Regions from separate parts of the Pseudoalteromonas sp. OANN1 genome, predicted to be linked through region 3. Evidence: predicted binding sites of a transcription regulator. Region 3 holds the regulator's gene; each other region holds the start of a gene.
What was found. The regulator FliA, encoded in region 3, starts transcription of late flagellar genes. The targets are predictions, from matches to a motif close to CTAAAGNTNNNNNNNNNNNNGCCGATA.
Positions count from the first base shown of each region.

Region 1: a site for FliA is predicted at 1,241-1,267, ahead of pomA (flagellar motor protein PomA). Genes of this name have one in related genera too.
Region 2: a site for FliA is predicted at 2,400-2,426, ahead of NH462_RS09755 (DUF3530 family protein). Genes of this name have one in related genera too.

Region 1 is NZ_JAMXSE010000008.1:145,275-150,916, forward strand. It holds gene ispA ((2E,6E)-farnesyl diphosphate synthase) at 1-849, opposite strand, end outside; gene xseB (exodeoxyribonuclease VII small subunit) at 849-1,088, opposite strand; gene pomA (flagellar motor protein PomA) at 1,323-2,090, shown strand; gene NH462_RS09435 (flagellar motor protein MotB) at 2,093-3,022, shown strand; gene NH462_RS09440 (hypothetical protein) at 3,194-3,715, shown strand; gene NH462_RS09445 (aromatic amino acid transport family protein) at 3,776-4,978, opposite strand; gene NH462_RS09450 (tetratricopeptide repeat protein) at 5,232-5,642, opposite strand, start outside.
Region 2 is NZ_JAMXSE010000009.1:16,988-22,629, forward strand. It holds gene nhaD (sodium:proton antiporter NhaD) at 1-529, opposite strand, end outside; gene NH462_RS09745 (2OG-Fe(II) oxygenase family protein) at 674-1,363, shown strand; gene NH462_RS09750 (DUF368 domain-containing protein) at 1,401-2,336, opposite strand; gene NH462_RS09755 (DUF3530 family protein) at 2,457-3,302, shown strand; gene djlA (co-chaperone DjlA) at 3,312-4,157, opposite strand; gene murU (N-acetylmuramate alpha-1-phosphate uridylyltransferase MurU) at 4,147-4,839, opposite strand; gene NH462_RS09770 (phosphotransferase) at 4,848-5,642, opposite strand, start outside.
Region 3 is NZ_JAMXSE010000006.1:213,292-218,933, forward strand. It holds gene flhA (flagellar biosynthesis protein FlhA) at 1-502, shown strand, start outside; gene flhF (flagellar biosynthesis protein FlhF) at 522-1,997, shown strand; gene NH462_RS07980 (MinD/ParA family protein) at 1,990-2,850, shown strand; gene NH462_RS07985 (RNA polymerase sigma factor FliA) at 2,853-3,587, shown strand; gene cheY (chemotaxis response regulator CheY) at 3,630-4,013, shown strand; gene NH462_RS07995 (protein phosphatase CheZ) at 4,033-4,809, shown strand; partial or broken gene NH462_RS08000 (chemotaxis protein CheA) at 4,823-5,642, shown strand, end outside.

The DNA of each region.
Region 1 (5,642 bases), on a different contig from region 3:
GTCACCATCTATTTTCGTAAGCGCATCCAGTGCTTCATCTATCAACTGTTCGGCTTTTTCTTTTGCTTGTTCTAAGCCTAACAATGCAGGGTAGGTAGACTTATTATGTTCTATGTCAGAGCCTTGTGGCTTACCAAGCACTGCCGTGTCACCTTCTACATCAAGAATGTCATCTCTGACTTGGAATGCAAGGCCTATTGCACGACCATAAGTGCGTATTGCACTACATGCTTGCTCGGTAACTTGCTCTGGGTTGCCGCATAAGATCCCAAGCTCCACAGCACAGCTTAGCAGTGCACCTGTTTTTAGCTTATGAATACGTTCAAGTTCGTCTATGGTAATTGAACGATCAGTAGCAGCTATATCAAGTGCTTGGCCACCAACCATGCCTTGTAGACCCGATGCTTTAGCTAGCGCGGAAATCATTTTTATTTGTGCATGGTGGTTTACTGCGAATTGATGTTCACTTAATAGCTCAAAAGCCAGAGTTTGTAAGGCATCACCAGCTAAGATAGCTGTCGCTTCATCAAATTGAATATGGCAGGTTGGACGGCCGCGCCTAAGTTCATCATCATCCATCGCGGGTAAATCATCGTGCACCAACGAATAGCTATGCACGCATTCTATTGCTGCAGCGGCCTTGTCTAAGTCTTCTGGAGCCGCACCAAACAATTCACCAGTGCAGTACACCAAGAATGGTCGCAAGCGTTTACCACCATTTTCTATACTGTAGCGCGTTGCGGCTTTGATATTTTCTTCAGTATCAATCACATTATCAAAATAGTGTAAAACGGTGGTTTCTACACGCGTCTTAGCTGACAGGAGTTTTTCTTGTAATTTTGCTGACATTAGGCTTCGTTTTCAAATGGCTGTAATTGCGCTTGCTCATCTTCGCCCATTAAAATAGCGACCTGCTGCTCAGCTTGCTGAAGTTTTTGGTTTGAAGCTTTTGCGAGCTTTATCCCACGCTCAAATTGTTTAAGTGCTTGATCCAGAGGTAAGCTACCGTTTTCCATGTCTGCAACGATTTGTTCCAACTCTTGCATGGCCTCTTCAAAGCTCAAATTATCAGGTTTTTTTACCGCCATATGTCACACTGACCCGTAAAGTAAAAGTGTGGCAATTTTAGGGGGATTGCGCGCCAAGGTCAAAAAAACCAGAGACTTTTTGATCTGACGGAGTATCGGCATTACAAGATCTGCTATAAACTCGCATTTTAAACACTTTTTAATATAATAGTGTTAAGTTGTAGAGAAACTTGCCGATAACTCAAACAATAATAACTGCGTGATTTATCACAAATAACTTCCCTCGGAGGACATGTGGATTTAGCAACGGTAATAGGGATCCTGGGTGCCATAGGTTTGATTGTAATGTCGATGGTACTGAGTAGTGATGGCCAGATCGCTATGTTCTATAACACGCCTTCCGTCGTTATCGTATTTGGTGGTTCAATTTTTATCGTATTGTCTAACTTTACGCTTGGACAATTTTTCGGCATTGGTAAAGTGGCCGGCAAGGCCTTCATGTTTAAGATTGAAACCCCTGAAGAGCTGATTGAAAAAGCCGTTGAGCTTGCTGATTCTGCGCGTAAAGGTGGTTTCTTAGCGTTAGAAGAAGCTGAAATTCCCAACCAATTTATGCGTAAAGGCGTTGATATGTTAGTCGACGGCCATGACGCTGATGTTGTACGTGCCACACTGCAAAAAGACATTTCCCTAACGTCTTCAAGACATGAACTAGGCGCGGGTTTATTTAAATCCCTCGCCGATATTGCGCCTGCGATGGGCATGATCGGAACACTCATCGGCTTGGTGGCTATGCTATCTAACATGGATGACCCAAAAGCAATCGGGCCAGCCATGGCTGTTGCACTTTTAACAACTTTGTATGGTGCGTTTTTAGCTAACGTGGTTGCGATCCCTATTCAGGTTAAGCTTGAGCTTCGTAAAGATGAAGAAGAGCGAAATCAGCGGCTCATCTTAGATGCTATTTTAGGCATTCAGGATGGCCAAAACCCGAAAGTTATTGAAGGCATTTTGAAAAATTATTTGCCTGAATCTAAACGTGGCGCTGAGGCTGAGGAATAACCATGTCAGATGAGAAAGAATGTAAATGTCCTCCTCCAGGTCTTCCCGCCTGGATGGGGACATTTGCTGATCTGATGTCATTACTGATGTGCTTCTTTGTACTGCTACTGGCATTTTCTGAAATGGATGTGCTGAAGTTTAAGCAAATTGCCGGGTCGATGAAATTTGCTTTTGGTGTGCAAAACAAAATTGAAGTGAAGGATATCCCAAAAGGTACCAGTGTTATCGCGATGGAATTTACTCCTGGTAAGCCAGAGCCAACACCAATTGAAACTATCCAACAGCAAACCGTAGAAATGACGCAACAGATGCTTGAGTTTCAGGCTGGTGATGAATCGTCTGCGGGTGGTCGGCAAGAGCAGCGGGGCAATAAGCGTGGTGGTGAGTCAGCCAGTACAGCTCAAGAAATGGCGTCAACGCAAGCAATCGCATCCGCAGATCAAGAACAAGTTAATGAGCTTGTTAAAAAGATTGCGCAGCAGCTAGAAAAGCAAATAATGGATGGTGCGATTGAGCTTGAGTCTCTAGGGCAGCAAATCATTATTCGTATCCAAGAGAATGGTTCTTTCCCTGCAGGTAGTGCGTTTTTGCAACCTAAGTTTGAACCTGTGATTGCCGAAATTGCAGAGCTACTTAAAGATGTACCCGGTGAAATTACTGTATCAGGTCACACAGACGATTTTAGAGTCACAAACGAACTTTACTCTAATAACTGGGATTTATCGGCGACGAGAGCGGTCGCTGTTGCGACTGTGATGGAGCGCGTCCGTGGTTTTGATAAGAATAGAATGGTCGTGGTTGGTCACGCAGACACCAGACCACTTGTTCCCAATGACAGCGATGCTGATAGACGCCGCAATCGGCGCGTTGAAATCTCAATTTTACAGGGTAAACCTAAAGAGTCAGACCCTATTGAAGTGAGGCAAAATTAATTACAGTTTATTGCCAAGTTACAGGGAATTCGCTAAAGTTCTAGCTGCTCTACAAACTCTCGATAAGGATAAAATGATGGACATTAAAAATTATAGATTGCCTGGAAACAACGGCGGTGGTGGTGATAACGGTGATGAAGAGCAGAAACCAGACGCAGGACGTTAAGGTACATGTGGCCTGAATGGGAACCCATTAGACTGTTTTTTCAGGAATACAGTATTTGGGTTTCTTTTTTAGCGGTAGTAATGTGTATCGTAGTGCGAGATAAACAAGCACTGCGATATTCGTCTTTGGTTGCAATGTTTTATATATTAGGATGGCTAACCTACGATTGGGTTATGCAATTCGATGATGTTAAGGTGTTTCGATACATATATTGGGCCCTTTCAGACATTGTCTTCATGGCAATTATTGCTTACTGGGCTGTTAAAGATAAGATGTATCTTTGGCAAAGTATTCTTGCCCAAATAATCATTATTCCAGCTCCGCTGTTACAGTTTTTTAGACTTGTCGACAGACATTTTATGGATCTCTCTTATTCAACTTACCTGTACCCTACAATTATTCCTATGGTTAATGTGGCTACTCTGTGTTTAGCATTTGTGCCAGTGTTTACCTTTTGGAAAGTAATGCAAGATAGAAAAGAAGCGAGACTGGCTAGGGAAAATAGTCTAGCAGAAACTACTAGTTAATCTGAGCCCCGGATAATTAACGCCTTACCCAAGGCTCAGATTAATTTGCAGTTGTTTTGCTTACCCTAAACTAGGAATAAGGCCAGCCATTTGCATTAGCTGAGAGGTGATGATCATCACACCGAAAATGGCGGCAAGTCCTAGTCCAAGCGTACCACCTTTAACCTGATATCCATCATTGCCTCTAGCTTTTCTCTGTTTCCATACCATAGCAACTGGCAGAAACACTGCCAATACCACCAATGCAATCGCCGCATATCCCAGTGCCATGATAAAACCTTTGGGATAAAAAAGGGCAAACCCTAGCGGTGGTAAAAAGGTAATGAACGCCGTTTTTATACGGTCTTTCTTGGTATCTTGCTTTTTAAAGGCATCAGCAAAAAAGTCGAATAAACCGAGACTAACACCTAAGAATGAAGTCGCCAGAGCAAGATCTGCAAAAACCGTCACAAATAATTGTACGTTGTCGTTGTGTGCGATAGACGAAATACTGGTGACAAAACCTGGCAGTCCCTCACTTGCCATTAAGCTCTCTTGCCCCATAACACCTTGGCTTAGTAGTTGCCAAAATACATAGATGATAAGCGGGAGGGAAGCACCAAACATCATTACTTTACGTAATTGACGGATATCTACGCCCACGTACTTAACGATTGACGGGATTGATCCATGAAACCCAAATGAAGTGAAAATTACAGGAATTGCTGCAATAACAAGTCCTTGCTCCACTGGCATATCGATAAGGTGTTGGCCATGGACATAGGGAGTCAGGATAAAAAACAAACTCGCGAGCACGATAACTTTAATGGTAAATAGTAATTGGTTAAGCTTATCGACGGTACTTGTGCCTAATGTCACTATGGTTGCTATGATAACAGCAAGCAATACTGAACCGAGTTGGGGAGTGATCCCATCACCTAGTATACTAACCAGTTTGCTTTGAAGTTGTGCTCCACCTCCCGCGATATAAGCTGCGCACAGTGCATAGAATAAAAATACCATAGAAAAGTTAGCGACATATTGGCCCGTTTTACCGAGCAAGTTTTTCGCCAGTGTATTTAGCGTTGCGTCTTGATCTGCGTATTGATGTACTTCCAACATAAGCAAAGCGGTATAGGTCATTAACAACCATGTGATTGCTAATAATGCGATAGCGGTAGAAAAGCCGAGTCCTGCTGATGCAATAGGGAGGGCGAGCATACCCGCGCCAATTGTAGTACCTGCTACAATCAGCATGCTGCCCAAAGTTTTATTCTTAAGCACGTTTTGCCCCTGATTATTATTATCTGGTGAGGCAAGATATAACGAATAGCGAGGAAATGAAACCGTTTTGCTGCTAATACCAATTCGCGTATAAAATTTATGCGTTAAAAACAAAAAAGCCGCATATCAATATGCGGCTTATTCTACTCACTGGTATTTTCATCCAGTGAGTTTGTGCTTGTACCTTTAACTTTTAAATAAAGTCTTCATCTCTCATGAAACTGCACCGTATCAAGCTAACTTACCTAAGAGTCTATTGCGCTCGTACTAAATTGTCAAACCAATCTTGACCTCTCGAACTGAGCGACTTTAGCACAATAAGGTCACTCTCACCGTCGGGTAGCTTCAATCTTAAATGCTCATCAAGCGCAATTGCACGCTCTAAATGGCTGCGGATCTCACCCAGCGTCCGGACCATACAATCTAGCTCCTCAGGTAAGCCTTCGCTAAAATCTATACGAGTCTGGTAACAGGCGATATTCCAATGCATACGAGCTCTGACGGACTCACTCATATCTGAGATGGAAAGTGCGCTTTCTAGCAGCTTGATGGCTTCTGCGAGCTTACCATCTCGGCTGAGTGCTCTGGCTTTTATGCCAATTGCTCTTGCATGGTTTGGATGAATGTTGGTAAGAATGTCATCACAAACCTTAATTGCTTCATC
Region 2 (5,642 bases), on a different contig from region 3:
CTTTGTCACCATCAGCTACCTTCATCACCACGGCACACATGAGTAAGGCTGTTGTTAGATTGTCTGCAATTGGAGAGATAAAAAAGGATAAGAATCCAGTGATCCAAAATAGATTCTTATAGCTAAAGCCTTTTTGGATCATCCACGCTCGTAGTGAATCAAAAAGGCGGCGCTCCTCTAGCGCGTTGATATAAGTCATCGCAACGAGCAAGAACAACATCAACTCCGCAAATTCTAACAAATTATGCCGAAATGCGTGCTCGGTAACATCGGGTTGTCCCTGATTAACGTAATACGCCCCAATCATGAGCCAAATGATGCCTGCCGCCACAAGCACTGGTTTTGATTTTCGCATATGAAGTTTTTCTTCGAGCATTACAAGTGCGTATGCTAAAACGAAGACAATAATACAAACCAAGCCGAGTGTCGAGCTGGTAAGATCTAAGGTGCCTTGAGCCGCCAAGGCTGGTGATGGGATCACGGATATGACCCATGCGCAACAGAATAGCAGTAGTCCATTGATTTTCATTTTTTTGCCTATCGATGAGTGCAGAGGGATGGCATTTCAGCCAAACTCACTTTAGCATAGATAAAAAGTAATCAGCATTGGACTGAAGTCTAAGGCATCCTGTTTACACTAGTACAAACAGGCCATAATCAGCAGTAGGTATTTATGCTTCAACTTTCGCAGCAACAACAAACAGAATTACAGCAAAAATTGAGCAACGATGGGTTTGCACGGATTGAAAATATTCTAGACGATACAAACGCTCAACAACTACATGAGTGCCTCTGTAACTTAGACTACCAGTTAGCACTGTTTCATAACGGGGCAGCAAAATCAGTCAAAGACAGTGATATTCTTGCCTTAACACCGCAAGAGCAGCAAGCCTTGCTTGAAGATATACATAGCTATGCATCACGTGGTGTTGGTTTTATGTATGGCCGCCACTCCATAGAATCGACGAGCCCTGAGGCTCTGAAAAAGCTCTACAATAACCTCAATAGTAGCGCTGTACAGTCCTGCTTTTCCGCTATCTCTGGACAGAACATTATCCGTACCTCTGCCCAAGCAACACGATTTATTGGTGGTCAGTATTTAACTCGACATAATGACATTGTTGAAGCTGAGGGCCGGGTTTATGCTTATGTACTCAGCCTAAGCAAAAGTTGGCACCCTGACTGGGGCGGGCTACTGCAATTTTTTGAACGCGATGGCACACCCACTAAAAGTTATGCACCTAAGTTCAATTCACTGGTGGTTTTTGATGTAAGTAAAATTCATTCTGTGACTTACGTCGCGCCATTTGCAAAAGCGCCGCGACTTTCTGTAACGGGGTGGTTTAGAACAATAGACACATAAGCTCAACCCATGCCTATTGTTCTAGGTGTCTATTTTATTAATATTTTTCGCTTATCTTTTCAATGGTTAAGATTAGCGTAAGGCCTGCGATGGCAAGCGCAATACATGCCAGCGTATTTGGGTCTTGACCGTACAGCGTACTGTATTGCGCTGGCAAAATATTGGCCTGGCTCAATGGCTTTTCGATGCCACTGGAATTCACGTAAGTCGTAAGCACTTGTTTCCAAGGCCACAATAAATTAAGCGAGCCAAGTAAAAAACCAGCGAGTAGCGAGAACGTTACTTGCTGATAGTGCGCCAATAACCAGCTGAGTAGACGCGAAAACGACATTAACCCCACAATACAACCTAGTAAGAATAGACTCACTAAGCCAAATTCAAGCTGGTTCACCGCACTAAGTACATGGCCATACATACCCAATAACAGTAGGATAAAGCTCCCTGAGATCCCAGGTAAGATCATCGCGCAAATGGCGATAGCACCTGAGATAAAAAACATCCAATGAGATGCTTGCGCTTCAGCTGGTGAAAGGGAAGTAATAGCAAAGGCTACGATAGCGCCAACTGCGCAGGCAATAATATTTTGGCCACTCCAATGAGAGACCTGTTTTGCAACATAAATAAAAGAAGCGACAATAAGACCAAAGAAAAATGACCATACCAGTGTTTGGTGTGCTTCCAATAAATAAGTGATCACCTTCGCCAAAGACGCTGCACTGATGAGCAAACCAGAAAATACCGCCAGTAAAAAGCTACCATCAATGTACTGCCAAGTTGCTTTTAGGCCATCACGGCGCAATGTACTCAAAGCCTGTAAGTTCACACTTTTGATGGCATTTAAAAAACGTGCATAGATGCCAGTAATAAAAGCAATGGTGCCGCCAGAAACACCCGGGACAACATCCGCAGCCCCCATTCCGGCCCCTTTTAAAAACATAAAGAGATAGTCTCGTTTGCTATCTTTATACTGCACAAATTTCTCCTTTCATTTCCACTGCCGAGCAGTTTAACTTAAAACGCTAAAAAATAGCGACAGCTAAAGCTTTCGCTTAACTGGTCGATAACCAATTATGATATTTTACGCGCTTGTACCATGATCATCAGAACGCTTTTATTACTTATTGCCGCTTTACCCGCGACGACTTTTGCAGCTGAACATATTGATGCAGCACCGCTTGGTTCTCTTTATCAGCAAGACGCTAATCGTTTCTACGAGCCATCGCAATTGATAAAACTGGAAAGCGAAAACGAAAGCTTTTATGTATTTCATCAAGAATATATGGCAGCTGCTCGTGAAGGCATCGTGATCTTATTACCAGACATGCAAACTCCGCCGCTCAATAACAGCGGCATAAGCTTTCTTGCAAAACGCTTAAGCGATGATGGCTACGACACGTATACCCTTACTCCGCCGGACCTGTCTTATGCACCGAGTCTACTGGAGCAAGACATCGCGCTCCCCGATACTGAAAAACCGGCTCAGCAAACGCTTGCACCTATTTCAGAATCTAATCTCGACGAATATAAAATGGCCTTGATCAGCCGCTTTGAGGTGCTTTACAACACGCTGTCCATGACTCAAACAGAAAAGTTGGTGGTTGTCGCATTTGGTAATAGCGCAGGCTTGTTTGGAGAGCACTTAGCAACCCTGCCCAATCTACGTATCGATGCCTTTGCCGTTGTTAGCCCACAACTGCCTAATGCAACGCGGCAAAAGCACTTGGCATCCAACCTTTCTCTGATAAGCCCTGCTCTACTGGATGTTTACTACAGTTTTGACAATCCGATTGTGGTCGACAATACGCCAGACAGAGCGCGCTGGGCGAGAAAAAACAGTAAATTTGATTATCGCCAACGAGAGCTTTTTGGAGAAAAAACCGATCCGCTCCAACATCAAAGACTCAGAAAAGAGTTACTCGGTTTTTTGCGCGTTTTATAGTTTTTCAGGTTAGCTCTTTTTTAAATATTCATAGGCAGACTGAATGTCTTGGCTTTTGCGCTTTGCCACTTCCATCATATGCTTAGGTAATCCCTGAGACACCAATTTGTCAGGGTGATGCTGCGACATCAGTTTGCGGTATGCTTTTTTGATTTCACGTTCATTCGCCCCTTCACTCAATCCCAGTACAGCCAACGCTTTAGCACGGTTTAAGCCGTTATCTTGTGATGTTGGTTGACGGCCGCCCTGTTGCTGGTGTTGATGTTGCGATCTCCCAGACGCCTGAGAGCGACGAAACTCAAATTCTGCTTGATAGCGCTTAAGCAAGAACAAAAAGTGGGTTTCTGCGAAGCCTAAATACTTACTCACCTGTTTAAGTAAGGCCTTCTCCGCATCAGACACATGCCCATCACAAAATGCCATTTGAATTTGAATCTCTAAAAACAGCTGCCTCAAGTCATAGCGTCTAGCAAAGGCTTCTTTAAAATCGGTAACTGCTTCTTTTATCGAAAAATCGCTGCTTTTGCCCGCTGTAAACGCATGTTGTGCTTCTTTTCGCTCTTCACCCTGCAAGCCCATTTCGCTCATAAACGCAGACGCGGCTTGAATGTGGATTTCGCTGACTCGACCATTAGACTTGGCAATATGTCCCATCACAGAAAAACAGCTGGAAAAGAACAAGGCTTGGCGCTCATGCAGATCTTCACCTTTCATGAAACCTTGAAAGCCACCGACTTTATCAAAATCCTGACGCAAACTTTTATCAAATAAGTGGCCGAGATAAAAACCTAAAATAGCGCCTAACCAACGACCAAATAAAAAGCCGAAAATTGTGCCTAATAATTTACCCCACATCGCTATACCCTAACTTGTCATTGATCATTTTTAGTCGCTCTGGCGTGCCGATGTCGTCCCATGCACCCAAATACAGTTCAGTAGAAACTTTATGCTGCTCAAGCCCACTACGCAGCAGTGGCCCTAGTTTTATAAAGCCAGCCCCAAGCTCGGCAAAAAAACTTTGGTGATATTTACCAATACCGGACAAGGTATACTTTTGCTGATAGAGCGGCTGATGGGCAAGGCAAAAATCGCCTTCAGGATTATGTTCGGGGTTTTCTACCAACACAATGTGCGCTTCGCAATGACCCTCAACTGTACTGCCGAGCTGTAACTGCATTAAGCTGCTGACATCATAGTCCGTAAAAATATCGCCATTGAGTACAATAAAGCTGTCATCCTGTTCACATAACATCGGCAGTGCTTGAATGATGCCACCTGCGGTTTCTAATCCACCTTCAGGTTCATCACTGTACTCAATATTGACACCGAAATGACTACCATTGCCGAAATAGTCTTTTATCACCTGACCTTGCCATGCAAGATTTATCACGATATCGCAGATCCCAGCCGCTTTTAAGCGCTCGATATGATGCTCAAGTAGTGGCTTTCCTGCGACGTTAAGCATAGGTTTTGGTTGGTTCGCGGTCAGTGGCATCATGCGTTTACCACGACCAGCAGATAAAATTATCGCTTTCATTGTTACTTCTATTTTGTGCCTAATTTAGCCTGCGCTTGAGGCATTATGTCATTCTCCAGCCAGCTTGCAAGCCACTGAAATTCTTTATACTTATTCGCTACTTCAACGAGGTAGCGTAACGTTGGCAAAATATTTTCTAAGTACCCGCCTTTGCCGTCTCGCTGCAATAGGCGAGTAAAAATCCCGGCAGCTTTAAGGTGCCTTTGCATCCCTGTTAAGTCAAAGTAATGTTGATAGGTGCTAAAATCCATACCGTCTAATAAATTAGCCGCTTTTAAACAATCAAAGCTATATTGCTTAAGCTCAGTAAACTCATGAGCATCAAGGCGAGTATAACAATCCCGCAATAGAGAAACCGCATCATAAGTGACAGGTCCTTGTACCGCATCCTGATAATCAATGAGATACCACTGAGACTGATGACATATCAGGTTGCGACTATGAAAATCTCGATGCATCGTAACCTGCGGCTGGCGAATCATCGCATCAACGAGTTTCAACTTCACATTATGCCATTGCACTTGTTGATATTCGGTGGGCGTTAAACCAAGCCATTTTGTTACAAGCCACTCGTAAAAAATATGAAGTTCCATATCAACGAACTCAGCATCATAGGGCTTCATCCATTCACTCTTTGGTGTTTTGGCGATTTCTGGAATAAGCGCTATCAGCGCACGATAATCCTCTAGCCGAGAAGGCAATGCCAACCTATCGGCCAAATGCTCAGAGCCTAAATCTTGTAACAGTAACAGCCCTAGCTCTTCATTACTCGCAAGGATTTGTGGAACATTAAGCCCCTGCTC
Region 3 (5,642 bases):
TGATATTTTACCACTCACTACCGTGGTAAAAGTGCTTCAAAATCTGCTTAATGAGGGCGTTGCGATTCGAGATATGCGCTCGATTGTACAAACCTTAGTTGAGTACGGCCCACGGAGCCAAGACCCTGATGTGTTAACGGCTGCGGTAAGAATTTCATTACGCAGATTGATTGTTCAAGATGCCGTTGGAAGCGAAGAAGAAATTCCTGTCATAACATTGGCGCCTGAGTTGGAACAGATGTTGCATCAGTCACTTCAGAACGCAGGTGATGAGGGGGCGGGTATTGAACCTGGCTTGGCTGAGAGGCTTCAAGAATCATTAAGAGAAGCACATCACAACCAAGAAATGCTAGGGGAACCTTCCATCTTATTAACCTCAGGTATGTTAAGAAGTGTGCTGTCTCGATTTGTTAAACATACGATTCCAGGTCTTAGAGTGATGTCATATCAAGAAGTGCCGGAAGAAAGACAAATTAAGATAGTGAGCTCGGTTGGACAATAGAGGATAAAGGGGCTGTAACATGAAAATTAAACGTTTCTTCGCAAAAGATATGCGTACGGCTTTAAATGAAGTAAAAGAAGAGCTTGGTGCAGATGCTGTCATTATGTCTAACAAAAAGTTAGCAGATGGTGTTGAAATCGTCGCAGCAGTTGATAATGACCGTGCTGCAGCACCTGTTAAGCAAGCTCCAGCTGCCCGTGCGACTGCCTCAAACGAGGCTCCGACCCGCTTTGTCCGTCCAGAGCCTCGCCAAGCACAGCCAGCAAAACAAGCGCAAGTTGCCGATAGCTTAGCGGCATTGCTAGAGCGTCAGGCACCGCGCCCACGCTCACCAGAACTTGCTTCTATGTTCTCCCAATCGGGGATTGATACAGAGCAAATGTTAAGCAGCCAACGTAAAACACAAACTGCTGCGCCGGCGCACCAAGCGAAGCCACAGCAAGCTCGTCGCCAATCTTTTGACTTTGATGATGATGCATTTGAGCAGCCACAGCATTGGGGCGAGTCGGATGAGTTAGACAACGGTTTTGGTGATGATTTACCTGAGTTAAATGCCAAGCCTGACGAAATGAGTGCAATGCGCGAAGAAATGAACGCTATTCGTCAATTACTTGAACATCAAGTATCTGGTCTAATGAAACAAGAAATGGCTCGTCGTGATCCAACCCGTGCGTGTCTTGTTGACCGTCTGGAAGGAATGGGAATAGACAAAGATGTCGCTGAGCAAATGGCATGCTTTATCCCTGATGATGTGTCTCGTAAAGAAGCCTGGAATGCATTGTTAAACATGGTGATCAACCAAATGCACACCACTAACAATGATATTCTTCGTCAAGGTGGAGTATTTGCGATGGTGGGTCCAACTGGTGTTGGTAAAACCACAACGGTTGCAAAATTAGCGGCATTAGGTGCACAAAAATACGGTGCAGATAAAGTGGCGTTAATAACGACAGATACCTACAGAATTGGCGCTTACGAGCAGTTAGCTACCTATGGTAGAATCATTGGTTGTCCGGTTAAGCAAGTTAAAGATGCAAATGAACTTGCAGAAGTGCTTTATCATTTACGCAATAAGCGTCTAGTATTAATAGATACAGCGGGAATGAGTCAAAGAGATTTGCGCTTAACTGAACAGTTAAATACACTTATGCGTAGCGCGAGAGTAGATATTCGCAGCTATTTAGTATTAAGTGCGACAGCACAAATGAATGTGTTACAAGAAACAGTAAGACACTTCAAAAAAGTAAATTTAAGTGGCTGTATTTTCACAAAACTTGATGAAAGTCTAAGTTTAGGTGAGATAATTAGCATAGCGATTCAAAATCGCTTGCCAATAGGGTATCTTACCAACGGTCAGCGAGTGCCAGAAGACATTCGCGTAGCAAATGCTCAAAAGCTAGTAAAAAAGGCTGAGCAATTGTATTTAAAAAGAATAAAAGCACAGCACTCTCGACGTGTACCTGTAGCGTCAGAGTCAGTAGGAATGTATGATTAACACAGTTTTAGATCAAGCAAGTGGCCTGCGTAGAATGAGTCAAAATAGCAACCAGGGTGTAAAAGTAATAGCCGTGACCGGTGGAAAAGGTGGGGTGGGTAAAACCAACGTCTCGCTCAATACTGCCATCGCTATGGGCCAACAAGGACAGCGAGTTCTCGTTTTAGATGCGGACTTGGGCTTGGCAAACTGTGATGTGATGTTAGGTCTAAGGGTAGAAAAGAATCTGTCACACGTGTTGTCGGGTGAATGTGAACTAGATGAGATTCTCGTAGAAGGTCCCGCTGGAATTAAAATTGTACCGGCGACTTCAGGCTCTCAAAGTATGGTAGAGCTGACTCCCGCAGAGCATGCAGGACTTATTCGTGCATTTAGCGAGCTTAACACGCAATTTGATGTATTAATTGTTGATACCGCAGCTGGTATCTCAGATATGGTTCTGAGCTTCTCTCGAGCTGCACAAGATGTGATGGTTGTGGTGTGTGATGAACCGACTTCCATTACAGATGCTTACGCGTTGATCAAAGTTTTGAGCAGAGAGCATGGTGTCTATCGTTTTAAAATTGTTGCCAATATGGTCCGCAGTATGCGTGAAGGGCAAGAATTATTTGCTAAACTTTCAAAAGTTACAGACCGTTTTCTTGATGTAGCACTGGAATTAGTGGCCACCGTACCGTTTGACGAAAACATGCGTAAATCTTCTCGCAGACAAAGAGCTATCGTGGATTTATTTCCGAGTTCTCCTGCGGCGATTGCGATTAAGGGACTTGCCGCTAAGGCAGTGAAATGGCCAATTCCGCATCAACCTTCCGGTCATCTAGAATTTTTCATTGAACAACTTGTAAACGGGTGATTATGGCTTCTCCGGTCAATAGAGCTGCGGGATATCAAACTTCAGACCACATTCATAAGGTGGTTGAACGGCATGCTCCACTTGTCAAAAAAGTGGCGTGCCACCTGATTGCTCGACTTCCGGCAAGTGTGCAACTCGACGATCTGATCCAGTCAGGTATGATTGGGTTGATTGAAGCATCTAAAAATTTCGATGCAACTAAAGGCGCTAGTTTCGAGACCTTTGCCGGGATCCGTATTCGAGGCGCAATGCTGGATGAAATCCGTCGTGGTGATTGGGCGCCTCGTTCTGTTCACAAAAATAGCAGAATGGTTGCAGAAGCTATATCTGAGCTCGAATCTCTCCTTGGTCGAGAACCAAAAGACACTGAAATCGCTGAAAAACTTGATATATCTCTAGATGAGTACCATCATATTTTACATGATGTAAATGCAAGTAAAGTCATCGGTATTGAGGATCTTGGGGTTGATGAAGACGTGATAACCCCAGCAAACAGCGATTTTGCGCTAGACAAACCGTTTAATAACGTTAAAAATGAACGTTTTAACGAGTCTTTAGTAAATGCTATCAAAGCGTTACCCGAAAGGGATGCTCTGGTTTTATCACTTTACTATAACGACGAAATGAATTTAAAAGAGATTGGTGCCATCCTTGATGTCAGTGAATCTCGAGTAAGCCAAATTCACGGTCAGGCAATGATAAAGCTTAAAGCTAAAATCAATGACTGGATAAATTAGAGTACATAAAATAGTTGGGTTCGAACCTCACTGGAGGAAGTTTTGGATAAGAACATGAAGATTCTCGTGGTTGATGATTTCTCTACTATGAGAAGAATAATCAAAAACCTATTAAGAGATTTAGGCTTTACCAATGTTCAAGAAGCTGATGATGGTAGTACAGCACTTCCGATGCTACAAAATCAGGAGTTTGACTTTGTAGTAACTGATTGGAATATGCCGGGCATGCAAGGTATTGATTTGCTTCGTGCAATACGCGCAGATGAAAAGCTTAAGCACATTCCAGTGTTGATGGTTACCGCAGAAGCGAAAAAAGAACAAATTGTTGCAGCAGCGCAAGCAGGGGTGAACGGATATATTGTTAAGCCGTTTACTGCGGGTACGCTCAAAACTAAGCTTGAAAAAGTATTTGAGCGACTAGGCTAACAGCAAGGGGATATGGCCTATGTCTGTAAATGCTGCGCCTCAAATTACACTTGAACAAGCTAAGCAACTTGTTGAGCTTCTAGAACAAGGTGAACAAGAAAAAGCTGACCAGCTGATTTTAGAAGCTGCTAACAAAGAGCAATCGGAGTTATTTGCAGAAGTTGGAAAGCTAACTCGCCAATTACACGAGTCCTTGAAGAACTTTGAGCTCGATACTCGACTCTCAGATCTCACGACAGAGGCTATACCTGACGCCAAGCAGCGTCTTAATTATGTTATGGAAATGACAGAAAGCGCTGCTAATAAAACGATGGACGCGGTCGAAGAAAGCTTACCTCTTGCGCAGAATCTAGCGGATGAGTTAGCGCAAATAAAGCCCACTTGGGATCGATTGATGAGCAGAGACATTCAACTCGGTGAGTTTAAATCTCTGTGTCATGATCTCGACAGCTTTATGCAGACTTCAAAGACACGTACAGACGAATTACAAGGTTTAATGACTAATGTGCTGATGGCTCAGGACTATCAGGATTTGACTGGGCAGGTTATTCGGCGCGTCATTGAGCTTGTGAGAGAAGTAGAAGATAGTCTCATTCACCTCCTGACTGTTTTTGGTACTTCAGATGAAGCGCCTTCAACTGCTGTGAAAGCGAATGAAAACGAAATAAAAACAACTGAGACTATCAGTGATGAATTGTCTGGACCTGAAGGTCCAATTATTGACGCTGAATCGCGAGATGACGTGGTTTCTGGTCAAGACGAAGTCGATGACTTGCTATCTAGTTTAGGCTTCTAGTTGGAGAGTGTGTATGAGCTTTGAAGTCGATGAAGATATCTTGCAGGACTTTCTTGTTGAAGCAGGCGAAATATTAGAACTGTTATCTGAACAGCTTGTTGAACTAGAAAATAATCCTGAAGATAAAGAACTTCTCAATGCGATTTTCCGTGGCTTCCATACCGTAAAAGGTGGGGCTGGCTTCCTAGGTATGACCGAACTGGTCGATGCCTGTCACGGTGCGGAGAACGTGTTTGATGTACTACGACAAGGGCAACGAAAAGTAACTTCCGAACTGATGGATGTTATTTTGCAATCTTTGGATACGATCAACGAAATGTTCGCTTGTATTCAAAACCGTGAGGAACCAGAAGCGGCCGACCCTGTGTTGCTTGAAACACTCCACAAACTTAGCCAGCCTGCATCTGAAGACGAAGTCAGTGAAGTGATTGACGAACCTACTTCTGAGCCAGAACCTGTGGTGCCAGATTTAAGTGCTGATGATATTTTATTCGACGCCGATGTTGGCTCAGGCGATGATAGCGGCTCCAGCATCGATGAGATAACAGAAGAAGAATTTGAAAATCTTTTAGATGAATTACACGGTTCGGGTAATGCGCCTGCTGTTGCTCCGGCAACTAAACCTGAAGCTGTATCAACCGCAGATGATGGTGATATCACCGATGACGAATTCGATAACCTCTTAGATGAACTTCATGGTGTTGGTAAATTCGGTGGAGCACCAAATGCAGAAGATGCTGTTGCCCCAGAAGCGAGTGAACCTAAGGCTAAATCAACCTCACCAGCAGCCCCAAGTGGGTCTACTGGCGACGAAGAAATTACCGACGATGAGT